DNA from 4 places in the Kluyvera sp. 1366 genome. Region 3 is predicted to be linked to each of the others. Evidence: riboswitches for the same ligand, from Rfam matches in the RefSeq annotation. Region 3 holds a riboswitch; each other region holds the start of a gene.

Region 1 (3,938 bases), on a different contig from region 3:
ATCTCTTCAATCTGGCGACGTGATTGTTCAGAACCAAAGTAGATGGTGGCGCCAACCGCCACCGCGCCCAGATTGAAGGCCTGTTCCACGCTGGCGTACAACGTCTGATCGTATTGCGTCGGATAGCTCAGCGTTTCGTTGTGGTTCAGCTTCACCATAAACGGAATGCGGTGCGCGTAGCGGCGAGAAACCGAAGCCAGCACGCCGTAGGTAGAGGCGACGCAGTTACAGCCGGCTTCAATCGCCAGCTCAACAATGTTTTTTGGATCAAAATAAGCTGGATTGGCCGCAAAGGATGCGCCCGCCGAGTGCTCAACGCCCTGATCGACCGGCAGAATCGACAAATAGCCGGTGCCGGCTAAACGTCCGGTGTTGTACAGCGTTTGCATGTTGCGCAGTACGGCAGGAGAACGATTGTTGTCGATCATCACGCGATCAACGTAATCCGCGCCGGGTAAATAGAGGCTATCCGCTGGAATGGTCATGCAGCGATGTTGAAGAAGGCTATCCGCCTCTTTGCCCAATAACTGTACGATGTCCGTCATGTTCGCTCCTGATAAATGGCTGGATTGGAACCGGCCGTTGCCGATTCGCCCCCAACAGCCTGGACCGGAAAGCGCCAGGCTGGCAAATTGCTGACTCCATTTTTCAGACGGATGCGCAGTGAAAAAGCGGCAATCTGGCGTTACGCCCTACCACCATTGATGGAAATGGTGCACCGGCCCAATGCCTTTGCCGACCTCCAGCGAATCGGCATGCAGCAGCGCCTGTTGCAGCCACGCCTTGGCTTCAGCGACCGTTACCGCCCAGCTATCATGGCGCGGACGCAACGCCGCCAGCGCGGCTGAAAGCGAGCATCCGGTGCCGTGCGTGTGGCGCGTATTGACGCGCGGCGCGGTAAAGCGCTGACGTCCGTCGCGGGTAATCAGCCAGTCCGGGCTTTCGGCATCGCTAAGGTGTCCGCCCTTCATCAGCACCGCTTCGCAGCCAAGATCGAGCAGCGCATCGCCCTGCTGCAACATGGTTTTCTCATCCTGCGCCATCGCGCGTCCCAGCAGCGCGGCGGCTTCCGGCAGGTTTGGTGTGATCAGCGATACCTGCGGCAGCAGCAATTCGCGCACGCTCGCCACCGCATCCGGCGACAGCAGCGCATCGCCACTTTTGGCAATCATCACCGTATCCAGCACCACAAACGGCAGGCTGGCCCGTTTCAGCCGCTCGGCGACCACCTCGACAATAGCGGTTTCGGACAGCATGCCTATCTTCGCAGCATCAATGCGCACATCATTCAGCACCGAATCGAGCTGTGCGCCAACAAAATCAGGTTCGATGCGATACACCGACTGCACGCCGCAGGTGTTCTGCGCCACCAGCGCGGTGATGACGCTGGTGCCATACGCGCCCAGCGCGGAGAAAGCTTTGAGGTCGGCCTGAATACCTGCGCCGCCGCTCGGATCGGTGCCAGCAATGGTCAATGCATTGATGCGTTTCATGCCTCGACCTCCAGCGTCCACAGCGTATCGAGGAAAGCAGCGGCAAAGCCGCCTGGCCCGGCGACCTGGCGCGCTGTCTGCTCACCCGCCAGCGACATCACGCGGCAGGCCGCAGCGACATGCTGCAGGCGATCGCCCGGCAAGCTGGTGCAGGCGGCAACCACCGCCGTCAACGCGCAGCCGGTGCCAACCACGCGCGTCATCAGCGGGCTGCCGCCGGGGATGGCGAATGTCTGCACGCCGTCAGTGACATAATCCACTTCACCGGTCACCGCCACAACGGTGTGGTAATCGCGCGCCAGCTGCTGGGCAGCGCTTAACGCGACATCGGCCTGATGCAGACTGTCGACACCGCGTCCGCCGCTAGCCTGTTGCGCCAAGGCGAGAATTTCTGAAGCGTTACCGCGAATCGCCGCCGGTTGCAGGCTCAGTAACTGTTGACAGAATGCGGTGCGCAGCGTTAGTGCGCCGACCGCCACCGGATCCAGCGTCCACGGCGTGCCTGCGGTTTGCGCCGCTTGCACCGCCGCCCACATCGCATCACGACGGTCGCGCGTCAGCGTACCTACGTTTATCAACAACGCATCGGCAAAACCGGCAAACTGCGCCGCTTCTTCAGGATCGATCACCATCGCGGGCGAAGCTTGCAGTGCCAGCAGCACGTTGGCAGTAAAGGTTTGCACCACGTCATTGGTCATGCAGTGCACCAGCGGCGCTTGCTGACGCAGCAATTGCAGAGAGTGCGCGAGTTGCGCGGGGGAAAGAAGGTCAGGCTGTTTCATAAGGCTCCCAACCGGCGATCAAGAAGGCGAATGCGGTCAGGCATCTGACTTCCCTACGCTGGCATTATCCAGATCAGGTCGGCGGGTGTATCTCAGCCCTGTATTAAAGGGGCACCCCGAGTCAAAACTACGTTGGCGAGCATAGGGAACAAGTTGGGGTAAAGCAAGTAAACGCCGCTTTCCTGGAATCTGGCTCACAAAGCAACAAATTACACATTCATGTAACTTATTGATAAAACGCCTTAAAACGACGCTTTTTTGCGTGCTGCGTCATACTTTGTAATAAATTCCATTGATAATTCGCGTCGCGAAAAATAGCATCGCCGGCAACTTGTTTCATGACGAAACAATACGGATTTGTTAATTATTCATGGAAGCATCACGGAGGATTTGCTATGCGTCGGATTCCACGCGCGCCGCTCTCTGCGGCCATTGTCTCTGCCCTGTTTGCCGGCACTTTTGTGCCGGTTCCCTCCGCCCACGCCGTGGGTTTTGTCGAAGACGCCACTCTCTCTGGCAATCTGTTTTACTGGCAACGCCAGCGCGATCGCAAAGAGATGGATCCGCAAAAAGGCTCGTACGGTCAGTATGATGCCAATCTGCATCACGCCTCTGCGAATGCCAATCTCGACTTCTCATCCGGTTACGCCGGTGAGGTGATCGGCCTCGATCTGGCAGCGTTTGGCGCGCTGGAGTTAAGCAACGGCGGCCCGGCGGCACCGAATGAAATTGGTTTCAGCAATGCCCGTACGCGCTGGGATGAGGACTGGAGCGGAGATAAGAGCGGCTTAAGTCTCTATAAAGCCGCCATCAAGGCAAAATGGCAGGATAACTGGCTGCGCGCAGGCTATCTGCAGCCCACCGGGCAGACGCTGCTGGCACCGCACTGGAGCTTCCTGCCCGGCACCTATCGCGGCGTTGAGGCCGGCACCACCTTTGATTTTAGCGACGCCGGCGCCCTTTCCGTCTCCTGGATGTGGACTGACGAATACAAAGCGCCGTGGTATCGCGACATGTACAACTTCCGTAAAGCCGATGGCGTGACGGAGATTCCGTGGCTGCAATCCTTTGGTGCCAAATACGATTTTAAAAACGCGCTGGTGCTGGAAGGCGCCTACGGCCAGGCGGCAAATTACATGGATCAGTATTTTGCCAAAGCCTCTTATCAGCTGCCGCTGGCCGATGCACCGCTGCGCACCAGTTATCAATTTTATGGCGCGAAGGATCGTGACAACAGCGGCGTTGGCCAGGTGAACGATGTTTACGATGGCCTCGCGTGGCTGCAGGCGCTGACGTTCGGCTACACGCTCGGCGCGTTCGATTTCCGCCTCGAAGGCACATGGGTAAAAGCCGAGGGTAATCAGGGCTTCTTCCTGCAACGTATGACGCCGTCTTACGCCAGCTCGAATGGCCGCATGGACGTGTGGTGGGATTCTCGCTCAGACTGGAACGCCAACGGTGAGAAAGCGCTCTTCGCCGGTGTGATGGTGGATCTGGGACACTGGCAATTACCTGGCTGGCAAGTCGGTACATCGTACGCCTACGGTTGGGACGCGAAGCCTTCCACCAATCCCCTCTACGACCAAAATCAGCGCCTGAAAGAATCAGCGTGGAGCCTCGACCTGGTTTACACCATCCAGCAAGGCCGCGCCAAAGACACCCA
Region 2 (3,938 bases), 500 kb from region 3:
CGGTTATCAGCAGATTTCAGTGGCGGAACGTGACAAACGCGGTCAGCTGCGCCTGATTATTTCGCCGGCAGGGGATAACGGTTCACTCAGCGTGCGTCAGGATATTCGCGTTTATGCCGGACTGTTCGACGGTGTCGAGCAGCAAACCTTCGCGTTGGATGCCGATCGTTACGCCTATATTCACGTGGCTCGCGGCAGCATCGAAGTGAACGGCGTGAAGTTCAAAGAGGGCGACGGTGCACGCGTTCGCAACGAAAGCGCGCTGCAGTTTGCTAACGGTGATGATGCGGAAGTGCTGGTGTTTGATTTGCGTCCGCTGGAAGTGAATCATCCACAGCGTTAATGACGAATAGCTGATACTTTATTCGTAAGACTATTTTACGAGATGATTAGCACTATTCTGAAAATGAGCCGTTGAAGGTCATCATAAATAAAAAGGGAGCGCCTGAAGAGGTGCTCCCTTTTTAATGCATCAATCAATCGACAAATTATGGATCGCTAACACCGCGCGTGCCGCTTCTTTGCCTTTCTTAATGAAATGCTCGGTATAGAAGTTTTCAATCACATCAACCGGCTGGAAATTATGTGGCGTCAATGAAACGGAGAACACCGGTACGTTGGTGGTCAGCTGCACATTCATCAAGCCATCAACCACCGCAGCGGCAACGAAATCATGGCGATAGATACCGCCGTCAACCACCAGCGCAGCGCAGACAATCGCATCGTATTTGCCGGTTTCGGCCAGACGCTTAGCCAGCAGCGGCATTTCAAATGCGCCAGGCACTTCCAGCACTTTTAATTCCGCTTCTACGGATTGATCGGCTAATTCTTTTTCAAAACCCACCAGGGCATTATGGACAATTTCTTTGTGCCAGCCGGCTTTAATAAATGCAATTTTAATATTGTTCATGGTTATTCCGACATCACCTGTAATCTGTTCTTGCGCATAAAATAATGTGTTTGTATACCATATGTTACGTTTGTGATCCACAAAGCCTAAGTAGCGATAAATGCCGTGATGCTAAATGCCACGTAAAGCATCCGGTTATTCCGCGCTTGACGGCGACCATCGCCTGCAATACAAATAGACGCGTCGGGGGAGTCTCGCCAAAGAGACTGAGAGGCTAATAGCGCACTGCGCGGTTTAGCGACCCTTTGAACCTGACCCAGTTGATACTGGCGTAGGAAGACTGACAGTCTTGTTTTTTGGGCTGTCTGGCGCTCAAACAATCTCGATGGACGCGCCATTTCCCTTCTCCTGTATCTGCGGGTCTCAGCTAACACTGAGAGGCCGATGTGAATTCCCCCTGTTTGAACATCCTGGAACCGGCGCTGTGAGCCGCTGGAGCGTGCTTGGCTGCGGCGTGGCGGGCCTATGCGTAGCCACTTTGCTGGCGGAACGCGGTGAAGACGTTGAGGTGATGGGCGATGACGCGCGCCGCCCGGCATCGTGGTTTGCTGGCGGCATGCTGGCGCCCTGGTGTGAAGCCGAAAGCGCGCCGCGCGATGTTATCACTGTTGGGCAACACGCCGCCGCGTGGTGGCAACAGCGCGTCAGCAGCGTCGAGCATCAGGGCACGTTGGTGGTTGCGCCGCCGCGCGATAGCCAGGAACTCAACCGTTTCGCCCGCATGACCGAGCAGCATCAATGGGTCGATCCCGCCAACATTGAACCGGCGCTGGAAGGGCGCTTTGCGCGCGGTCTGTTTTTCGCCGGGGAAGCGCATCTCGATCCGCGTCTGGCGTTGCAGGAGATGCGTGACGCGCTGATCGCCCGCGGCGTGTCATTCAGCAATCACGCGCCGAGCGGCCAAATTATCGATTGTCGCGGCATCCACGCCGCGCCGCAACTGCCGCGCCTGCGTGCGGTGCGCGGCGAGATGCTGATTTTGCACAGCGATGAAGTGCAGTTTTCCCGCCCGATTCGTCTGCTGCATCCGCGTTTTCCCTGCTATCTGGTGCCGCGTCGCGGCGGCCACTTTATGCTCGGCGCCACCATGATTGAGAGCGACGATGCCAGCGCCATCAGCGCGCGCGCCATGATGGAGTTACTCAGCGCCGCCTATGCCATCCATCCCGCCTTAGCCGAAGCGCGCGTGATTGAGAGCGGTAGCGGGCTGCGTCCGGCCTATCCGGCGAATCTGCCGGAAATCGACTATCACAATCACACCTTTTATCTCAACGGCATGTATCGCCACGGTTTTCTGCTGGCGCCAATGCTGGCAGAGCAGCTAATGCAACGCATTTCTGGGGAACTTAATAATGAATATTCAGCTTAACGGCCGCCTCATCAACACCCAGGCAACAAGCCTGAGCGAATTGCTGATCGAGCAGCAAATTGATGTGGCCTGCGTCGCCACCGCCTACAACGGTGCGTTTGTGCCAAAAAGTCAGTACGACACGCAGCGGCTGGATGAAGGTTGCCAGCTCGAAGTGCTGTCACCGATGCAGGGAGGTTAAGCGATGTTTTACGATTTTGAACCGCAATCACGCTTCCTGCTCGGCACCGCTGGCTATCCTTCGCCCGCTATTTTGCAGCAGGCGATTGCCGCCTCCGGTACCGACATCATCACCGTCAGTTTGCGTCGCGAAGGTGCGGCTGGCGCGGCATTCCGCGAACTGCTAACCGGCCTTAACATCCGCGTGTTACCGAATACCGCCGGTTGTCACACGGTAAAAGAGGCCGTCACCACCGCGCACATGGCGCGCGAACTGTTCAACACCGCGTGGATCAAACTGGAAGTGATTGGTCACGCCGACACGCTGCAACCCGATCCTTTCGCACTGGTGGAAGCCGCGCGCATCCTCAGCGCAGAGGGTTTTCAGGTATTTCCGTACACCACCGAAGATCTGATCGTCGGCGAAAAGCTGCTGGCAGCGGGTTGCGAACTGTTGATGCCGTGGGGCGCGCCGATTGGTTCCGGCCAGGGTTTGCGCAATATCGACGGCCTGCGCGCCATGCGCGCGTGGTTCAGCGACATCCCGCTGATCATTGATGCGGGCATTGGCGCGCCGTCGCAGGCGGCGCAGGCGATGGAGATGGGCTTCGATGGCATTTTGCTCAACACCGCCGTCGCCAAAGCCGGCGATCCAATCGGCATGGCCAACGCCTTCCGGCTGGCGATTGAAGCCGGACAAGCCGCGCGCGCTGCCGGACTGATGGAGAAGCGCGATATGGCAGCCGCGTCCACGCCGATCTTCGGCCTGGCAAATCTGAGTTAAGGACGGCAACTATGCAACGTTATCAACGCCAGATGATGCTGGCGGAAATCGGCGAAGCTGGGCAGCAAAAGTTACTTAACGCGCGTGTGCTGGTGGCGGGCGCGGGCGGATTAGGCGCCACGCTCCTGCCGCAGCTGGTGGGCGCGGGGGTCGGCTATATTCGGCTGTATGACGACGATCTGGTGGCGCTGCATAACCTGCATCGGCAAACGCTGTTTACGCAGCAGGATATCGACCAGCCCAAAGTGCTGCGCGCGCAGCACGCGTTGCAGCAGCGCAATCCGCAGGTGCAGATCGAGGCGCTGCAACAGTCGCTGAGCGCCAGCAATCTGCAGCAGGCGCTGGCGGGATGCGATCTGGTGATCGACGCCGCCGATAATTTTGCCGTCACCTACCAACTTTCCGATGCTTGCATGCAGGCAGGCATGCCGCTGATCAGCGCCTCGGTGCTGGGGCGACAAGGTTACGTCGGCGGATTCTGTGGCGGCGCGCCGAGCTATCGCGCGTTGTTCCCGCGCTTGCCGTCATCGGCCGCGAACTGCAACACCGCAGGCGTGATGGGCCCGGCGGTGGCAACGCTAGGCGCGATGCAGGCGCAGATGGCGCTCAGCGTGCTGCTGCAGTTGTCGCCATCGCCGCTCGGTTGTCTGGTGAACTGCGATTTTGTGAACTGGCACTTCCGCCAGTTCCGCTTTGATGATGCTGAAGAGCCGGGA
Region 3 (3,938 bases):
TGATTTTATGGCCGTGCGGCAGAAAGCGCGTGGTAACCGGCAAACGCTGTTGGATCGCCGCCAGCGTTGAATTTCCGCCATAAGCCACCAGCGCATCGGGCTGACGCAGCCACGTTAGTTCGGTTTGCGCATCGCCGCCTTTCCACCACACCACCGCGATACATTCGCCCAGGTTAGGATCGATCTCCGCCAGCAACTGCGCGAACCAGCTTGCCATCAGCGGCTCATTGCCCGGCAGTTTACCGATGGTGCCCGCCTTAACCAGCAGACCACAGATCAAACTCCACAGCGGCAAGCCCGGCAGGTTGCCCGCCCAGATATGCATTAACAATTGCGGGCCAAATGCGCGCGCAAAGCCGCCTTTGGGGCGCGGCTGGAAATCGTCGAGCATCTGCGGATCGGCGAAATCCTCCGCCAGAAAGCGCTTTAACTGCGGTTGACGAAAGGTTTTCAGATAGCCGGTAAGGCCAAGCCGCACCATCTCGGCATCGTAACCGGTGACGATGGGCAGCAGCTTTTCGGCCTTGATGCGCAGTGGATGATGACGATCGAGCAGTCGCGCCACCGCTGCATCAATGATGCCCATGATCTGCGCCACGCTCAGCTGCTGGAGATAAGCGCGGGCGTTGGTGCGGATGCGCGCTGCGAGCGCCTTTATCTGCGCGTCATCAAGTTGCGGAACGCAAACCTCGAGGCTTTCGCCACGATGATTGAAACTCAGCGTGTGCCAATGCACTTCGTCAGCGGAGAGGCCCGGCAGATGTCCGGCAATTTCTTTCACGACTGTGCCTGCGTGCTGGCGAGAAACGCTTCCATGGTCAGCGAACAGCCTTTGGCATCAGCGCCGGTCGCGCGTCCCAGCAGATGGAATCCGCCGGGCACCATCACGCCTGCATCTTCCGTTAACAAGGCGGACACCGAGTTGAAATGCGCCAGATCGTGATGCACCAGCACGCCAACTTCGCCGTCCGGCACATCATCACCGGTAAGCGGATTGACCACGCGCGTGCGGATCCAGTGCGGCCCGGATTTCACCGGCGGGCAGCACTCGTTGCCCGCGTCGTAAAACTGCGTGCTGATTTCCGTCATGCCGTACATGTTGATGCAGTGGGAACGCGGAATGCCGAAGGCATGAGAGAGCGAAGCGTAGAATTCTTCCGCGCCCATCTCGCGCGACTGGCCTTTGAAACCGCCGGTATCGAGAATGCGACTGCCTGCCGGCAGCGCGAAGCGGCGTTTTTGGCGCTGCATGTCATCCAGCAGAGGCACAAAGCTGTAACTGGCGCCCAGCAACGCGTAGGGTTCGCCACCTGCTTCGGCCTGTTCCAGCGCACTGAACAGACGACTGGTTTCGAGGCCATGTTCGCCCACCATTACTTCGCTGTCCGGCGTGCCACACTCCTTCATCGCCAAATCAAGATAGGTCGCCAGCGAGGAGTTCGGCATCGCCACGGTATCCGGGAACAAAATGCCCATGCGGATGCGATCGCGGCCCGCCATAAAGCGACGGCGGAAATTGAGCAGCATCGATTTTTTCCATACCTCCAACGTCGAATGGTAACTGCGCCCTTTTACCGTGCCGGTGGTGCCGCTGGTCATAAAGATCTCGGCAATTTGTTCGGTGGGACGGCAGCTGAGCGTCAGATCTTTGAAGGCATTAATCGGGATGGCGGGAATGTTGCGCCAGTTTTTTACCGTCAGCGGCGTGCGTCCGCGCTGAGTGGCGAAGCGGCGATAAGGGGGATTGTGTGCGAACTGATAAGCGAAGATTTCGAGGGCCAGCTGGTTGAAATCGTCGTCTGAGCTATCTTCGCGCTGCAGAAATGTCAGCAGAGCCTGGATGATGTGAGTTTCGTTCATGTGCGTCGCCACCTTTGCGATTGCGCAGAGACTCTCAGGCAACGCCTGAAGAGCGCGAACTGTCCGCTACAAAGCACAAAGAGGGAATCAGGGCGCGATATCGCCCTGCGGTTCCGCATCCCTACGCCGGTATTAGCCGGATCAGGTTCGGAGGGTCACTACGTTGCTCGCGCATACACGCCAGCCGGTAGAATCTCAGCCCCTTAACAGAGCACCCCTTGGAACAAGCCGCAGTCTAGGATGGCGCGCGATGATGTGTCAACCATGTTAAATACGCGTGAAAATTTGAGCTGCCCGGCACAAATCACGTCATGTCTTATACTCAGAGCATGAGTATTTGCGGAGGTGAAGTATGGCTGGCGGTTGGTCAGAAGACGGTGCGGTGCACAAACAAATTGATGCCACGGTAGATGATGCGGTGGCCCGCGCGCGTGAAAATCTCGGGCACGGTGAAAGTGCTGAATTTTGCGACGAGTGCGGCGAACCGATCCCGGAAGCGCGTCGCGCGGCATTGGCTGGCGTGCGTTACTGCGTGAATTGCCAGAGCAAGATCGATAAAAAACAGGCGGCGATCAGCGGTTATAACCGCCGTGGAAGTAAGGATAGTCAGTTGAGATAGTTATTTAAATTAGCAATTCAGGTTAATGGATATTTTAAAATTTCATTTGCACTCGTTACTTTTAATTAGAATTACCATTAATCTGAAGCAAGACCATTCGCATATCTCCTGATTTTTCAAAGTTAAATACTGCAGCACTATTGCTGAAGCCGAAAGAAGAGCCTAATTTTACAAACTTTATGGCTTAGATTTCACCTTGAGCAACTTGAGTTTAGCCAGTAATGCTGATAAGTTAGCCACACAACTCAACCCTGTACGCAGCGATTCAGTTCGCTGGCCGTTAGGGTGAAAAAACCGGCTCAGGCCGGTTTTTTCGTATCTTATGGAAGGATAAGAGTGCGTACTGCAATATTCATTGATGGATACAATGTATTTTATGGACTCCTTGCAGGTACGCCTTATAAATGGCTCAACTTGTCATTGCTGCTGTCACATATATGCCGGGTACAGGATCCGACTGCCATAATTGAAACAATAAATTATTATACCTCCTCGGTTATTCCCCACCTCGCCACACGCGGTATTGCATCCCGACACGCTCAGGATACTTATATTCGCGCGCTGAAAACGACCGGAATAAATATCTTCTCCGGACGTCATCGACTTGAGCACGCTCGGGCTCCGCGTTTCATTAGTAAAAAAGTACCCGCATCACGTCTGGATAAGGTAGATATCTGGGAGCTGGAAGAGAAAGAAACCGACGTGAATATTGCCATCAGCATGTATCGTTTGTTTGCTAAACAGCAGAAGTTGCCAATAGAAGAGAGGATCGCGCAGCTGGTGTTAGTATCGGCTGACACCGACATGACGCCAGCACTTAAGGCGATTCGCGAAGATTTTCCCGACATTCGTATCGGGATCATTTTGCCGCACCGCCAGGGCAACGTACGTGGTGTTCCGGGTTCACTGCAGAATCATAGTCACTGGATACGCAGAACGATCACCAATGAAGAGCTTGATGCATGCCAGTTTCCTGTTCGGGTTGCAACGCATAAAAAACCTGCGGTTAAACCCGAATATTGGTAAGCATCAAAACCACGCCATTTAATGCGCCTCGCGGTAAATGGCATAGCTCACGATGTTCTCCGTAGTGGCCTATTTCATATCGAAACGTAATGCGGGAACGGTTACTGATAAATCATTCAGTTCAACGTCCTGCGTCAGGCTAAATCCTATCAGCTCTCATCAGCGCTTAAACCTGCATTAAGCGGCCTCAACCGGCTGACAAATCTCCAGAATGGCCAGCAGATAGATGCGCACCATATCGAGGAATTCACTGATTTCTACGCGCTCATCCGGCATGGTGTTGTATTTGCCGCCTGGCCCACAGACGATCCCTTCCATGCCCGCATGCTGATAGAGATGTGCCGCATCGGTGCCGAAGAACGCCGGAGGCGTGATCACGCCGGTGGGCTGTTCGGTGCCGCGCACGGTTTTCCAGCCGCGATTCACCGCTTTG
Region 4 (3,938 bases), on a different contig from region 3:
GCCAATCATGGCCGCGCCGATGCCGGAAGTGAAATGGTCATAGCCGGGCGCGATATCGGTGGTGAGCGGGCCAAGCGTGTAAAACGGGGCTTCGTGACAATGCTCAAGCTGTTCGGTCATATTGCGTCGAATCATCTGCATGGGCACATGGCCCGGACCTTCAATCATCACCTGCACATCGTATTCCCAGGCGATTTTGGTCAGTTCGCCCAGCGTATGCAGTTCGGCAAATTGCGCCTCATCGTTGGCATCCTGAATCGAGCCGGGACGCAGGCCGTCGCCCAGTGACAGCGCCACATCGTAGGCGGCACAAATTTCACAAATCTCGCGGAAGTGCAGATAGAGGAAATTTTCGGTGTGATGCGACAGGCACCATTTCGCCATAATCGAGCCACCGCGCGACACAATGCCGGTCAGGCGTTTGGCCGTCATCGGCACATAGCGCAGCAGCACGCCAGCGTGAATAGTGAAGTAGTCAACGCCTTGTTCCGCCTGCTCCAGCAGCGTGTCGCGGAAAATCTCCCAGTTGAGATCTTCTGCAATGCCGTTCACTTTCTCCAGCGCCTGATAAATCGGCACCGTACCAATCGGCACCGGACTATTGCGCAAAATCCACTCACGCGTTTCATGGATATAGCGGCCGGTTGAGAGATCCATCACAGTGTCTGCGCCCCAGCGCGTTGACCACACCAGCTTCTCCACTTCCTCTTCAATAGATGAGCTCACCGCAGAGTTGCCAATGTTGGCATTCACTTTCACCAGGAAGTTGCGGCCGATAATCATCGGTTCGGATTCGGGATGGTTGATGTTCGAAGGGATGATGGCGCGGCCGCTGGCGACTTCCTGACGGACAAATTCCGCGGTGATATTTTCTGGCAGATTGGCACCAAAGCTGTGACCCGGATGCTGCTGTAACAGCACTTCACCGCGAATACGCTCGCGGCCCATGTTTTCACGCAGCGCGATAAACTCCATCTCCGGCGTGATGATGCCCTGACGCGCATAGTGCAGCTGGGTAACCCGGCGACCCGCTTTGGCACGGCGCGGTTGCGGCAGCTGCTCAAAACGCAGATGGTCCAGGCCTTCATCCGCCAGACGCTGCTGCGTGTAACGGGAACTCAGCTGGTGGATGGTTTCGCTGTCGTCACGTTCTTCGATCCAATTGGCACGCAGCCTGTCGAGTCCCTGATGCACATTAATGGTGGCTTGAGGATCGCCATAAGCCCCGGCGGTGTCGTAAACCGGCACCGCTTCATTTGGCTCATAGTGCGGATTCTCTTTGCTGCCGCCTATGTGCGTTGGACTGAGCTGTATCTCACGCATCGGCACGCGAATATCCGCGCGGCTGCCGGTGATCCAGATACGTTTGGAGTTGGGGAAAGCGGTTCCCTGCAGGGAATCGATAAATTCTTGCGCCTGAGCGCGTTGTTCACGACGAGAAGTTTTAGCAGACATAGCAAGTTTCCGGTAACGGTTGGAAGTTGCTTGTCCAGAGTTCGGAAGGAGTAACAGGTACGGTGCCGGGCGCCAGCATGCACCGTGCTGATAATGTCTACTCTTGTTCCCTTCGCAGGTACTAACCTGATCAGGTTCCGCGGATCCCGAATTAACGGTCTCAGCCCTAGAGGGCACTCCGACAAGTTGGTGTTTTGTGGTTTAAGCTACTTTGCTTGCCATTTTGCACCTGGGCAGTGCTCGTGACCGTCACGTACTACGTGTACGCTCCGGTCCCTGCGCGCTGTCCGAGTGCAAACTGGCTGCGCACGCTACGCTTAAACCGCAAAATTTGCCTTTTGATTGTCGTTAAAGAAGACAATAAAAAAGCCCATTTAGCATAAGAGGGCTTTTCTTGAATAACAAGTTTTTTACATCTTCGGGGTTCTAAGCCGGGCGGGCAATGGCGCTGTCGTTGGCAACCGGCGGAAGCGCCAGCTGGTTGTCCCAGGCGAGTTGCACCAGCTTATCTTCCAGCGTGAAGCGCGATTCCAGCACCTCGCCGACTTCGGAGAGCGCGGTTTGAAAATCCACGCAATTATCATCGTTAATCGCTTGCTGCAGATGGCTATCGTAGAGCTGCATGATGCGATCGGTATTCGCCTCCAGTGCCGGATAAATCTGCGCAGCGACGAATAAGGGGCTATCACCCTGCATCTCACTAATGATGTGTTCATACACGCTGAAATGGCCGGTGGAAAGGTAATCCACCAGGTTGTGACAAAATGCGTCCAGCGCCTGTTCATCCAGCGTGGATAACGCATCTTTTTGTGGCTTCATGCCAATAAGCTCGTAGTAAGTGACGAGCAGCTGTCGACGGGCGCGCAGCCATGAATCAACCAATTCATTTCCGCCGCCTACACGCTCTGTCAGGTTATCTAACTGGTTAAGCATATGGGGCTCCAGGTAGGTTATAGTTGTTTATTACACACTTAATATTAGGATTTCAGCGTGCGATTTGACGCTAAGGACAACGATTAAGATGCAACGTGAGATCTCAAGCTTAGACGCTGGATGGTGGGTTGTCAGCCATGAGCAAAAACTTTGGTTGCCGCAGGGCGAATTGCCGCATGGCTTAGCCAGCGATTTTGGCCTCAGCGGCAGCAACGCGATTTTGATCGGCGAGTGGCAGGGCGAGAATGTCTGGCTGGTACGTGAATCGCGTCCGGACAGCATGGGCTCCGTGCGCCAACTGATTGATGAGGATGTCGGCCTGTTCCAAATCGCCGGACGTGGCGTGCAGCTGGCGGAGTTTTACCGCTCGCATCGCTGGTGCGGCTATTGCGGCCATGAGATGCACATCAGCAAACGCGAATTTGCCTGCTTGTGCAATCACTGCCGCGAGCGTTATTACCCGCAAATTGCGCCGTGCATCATCGTGGCTATCCGCCGTGGCGATGAGATCCTGCTCGCCAATCATGCGCGTCATCGTAACAATATCTACACCGTGCTGGCGGGCTTTGTCGAAGTGGGCGAAACCTTAGAACAAGCGGTGGCGCGGGAAGTGATGGAGGAGAGCAACGTGCGGGTGAAAAACGTGCGTTACGTTACCTCGCAGCCGTGGCCGTTCCCGCACTCTCTGATGATGGCGTATATGGCGGAATATGACGGCGGCGATCTGCAACACGACGGCAAAGAGCTGCTGGATGCCGGCTGGTATCGCTACGACGATCTGCCGCTGTTGCCGCCGCCCGGCACGGTGGCGCGTCGCCTGATTGAAGATACCGTTGCCCTGTGCCGCGCCAGCGCGGCGTGAAAATGCTACACTGCTGGCCTTAGCATGAGAGAGCCCATTATGAGTGAACTGAAGAACGATCGTTATCTGCGCGCCCTGTTACGTCAGCCGGTAGATGTCACACCGGTATGGATGATGCGACAAGCCGGGCGTTATTTGCCGGAGTACAAAGCCACGCGCGCTGAAGCCGGTGATTTTATGTCGCTGTGTAAGAATGCTGAGCTGGCGTGTGAAGTCACGCTGCAACCGCTGCGTCGCTATGCGCTGGATGCGGCAATTCTCTTCAGCGATATCCTCACCATTCCGGATGCGATGGGACTTGGGCTCTACTTTGAGACCGGCGAAGGCCCGCGTTTCTCCAATCCGATCACCTGCCGTGCGGATGTCGACAATCTGCCAGTGCCGGATCCAGAGCAAGAGCTCGGTTATGTGATGAACGCGGTGCGTACCATTCGTCACAACCTGAAAGGCGAAGTGCCGCTGATCGGTTTCTCCGGCAGCCCATGGACGCTGGCAACCTACATGGTTGAAGGCGGCAGCAGCAAAGCGTTCACCAAAATTAAAAAGATGATGTACGCCGAGCCGCAAACCCTGCACAAGCTGCTGGATAAGCTGGCAGATAGCGTGATTCTTTATCTCAATGCGCAGATCAAAGCTGGCGCGCAGTCGGTCATGGTGTTCGACACATGGGGCGGCGTGCTGACCGGAC

The links. A riboswitch is a leader RNA that binds a small molecule or an ion and turns the genes downstream of it on or off. The one in region 3 is predicted to bind thiamine pyrophosphate.
Region 1: linked by a shared signal. The riboswitch ahead of thiM (hydroxyethylthiazole kinase) and the one ahead of ACVLVH_RS03090 (LuxE/PaaK family acyltransferase) in region 3 are both predicted to bind thiamine pyrophosphate.
Region 2: linked by a shared signal. The riboswitch ahead of ACVLVH_RS00800 (FAD-dependent oxidoreductase) and the one ahead of ACVLVH_RS03090 (LuxE/PaaK family acyltransferase) in region 3 are both predicted to bind thiamine pyrophosphate.
Region 4: linked by a shared signal. The riboswitch ahead of thiC (phosphomethylpyrimidine synthase ThiC) and the one ahead of ACVLVH_RS03090 (LuxE/PaaK family acyltransferase) in region 3 are both predicted to bind thiamine pyrophosphate.

The regions. Positions count from the first base shown of each region.
Region 1 is NZ_JBTRDW010000003.1:92,341-96,278, forward strand. It holds gene fbaB (class I fructose-bisphosphate aldolase) at 1-545, opposite strand, end outside; gene thiD (bifunctional hydroxymethylpyrimidine kinase/phosphomethylpyrimidine kinase) at 693-1,493, opposite strand; gene thiM (hydroxyethylthiazole kinase) at 1,490-2,275, opposite strand; TPP riboswitch at 2,309-2,404, opposite strand; gene chiP (chitoporin ChiP) at 2,671-3,938, shown strand, end outside.
Region 2 is NZ_JBTRDW010000001.1:168,748-172,685, forward strand. It holds gene ACVLVH_RS00790 (pirin family protein) at 1-343, shown strand, start outside; gene ACVLVH_RS00795 (6,7-dimethyl-8-ribityllumazine synthase) at 473-910, opposite strand; TPP riboswitch at 1,086-1,205, shown strand; gene ACVLVH_RS00800 (FAD-dependent oxidoreductase) at 1,335-2,279, shown strand; gene thiS (sulfur carrier protein ThiS) at 2,263-2,460, shown strand; gene ACVLVH_RS00810 (thiazole synthase) at 2,464-3,222, shown strand; gene ACVLVH_RS00815 (HesA/MoeB/ThiF family protein) at 3,234-3,938, shown strand, end outside.
Region 3 is NZ_JBTRDW010000001.1:672,824-676,761, forward strand. It holds gene ACVLVH_RS03085 (acyl-CoA reductase) at 1-781, opposite strand, end outside; gene ACVLVH_RS03090 (LuxE/PaaK family acyltransferase) at 778-1,860, opposite strand; TPP riboswitch at 1,962-2,089, opposite strand; gene ACVLVH_RS03095 (DksA/TraR family C4-type zinc finger protein) at 2,213-2,479, shown strand; gene ACVLVH_RS03100 (NYN domain-containing protein) at 2,816-3,505, shown strand; gene ACVLVH_RS03105 (M20 family metallopeptidase) at 3,683-3,938, opposite strand, start outside.
Region 4 is NZ_JBTRDW010000017.1:21,629-25,566, forward strand. It holds gene thiC (phosphomethylpyrimidine synthase ThiC) at 1-1,455, opposite strand, end outside; TPP riboswitch at 1,546-1,646, opposite strand; gene rsd (sigma D regulator) at 1,882-2,388, opposite strand; gene nudC (NAD(+) diphosphatase) at 2,477-3,250, shown strand; gene hemE (uroporphyrinogen decarboxylase) at 3,290-3,938, shown strand, end outside.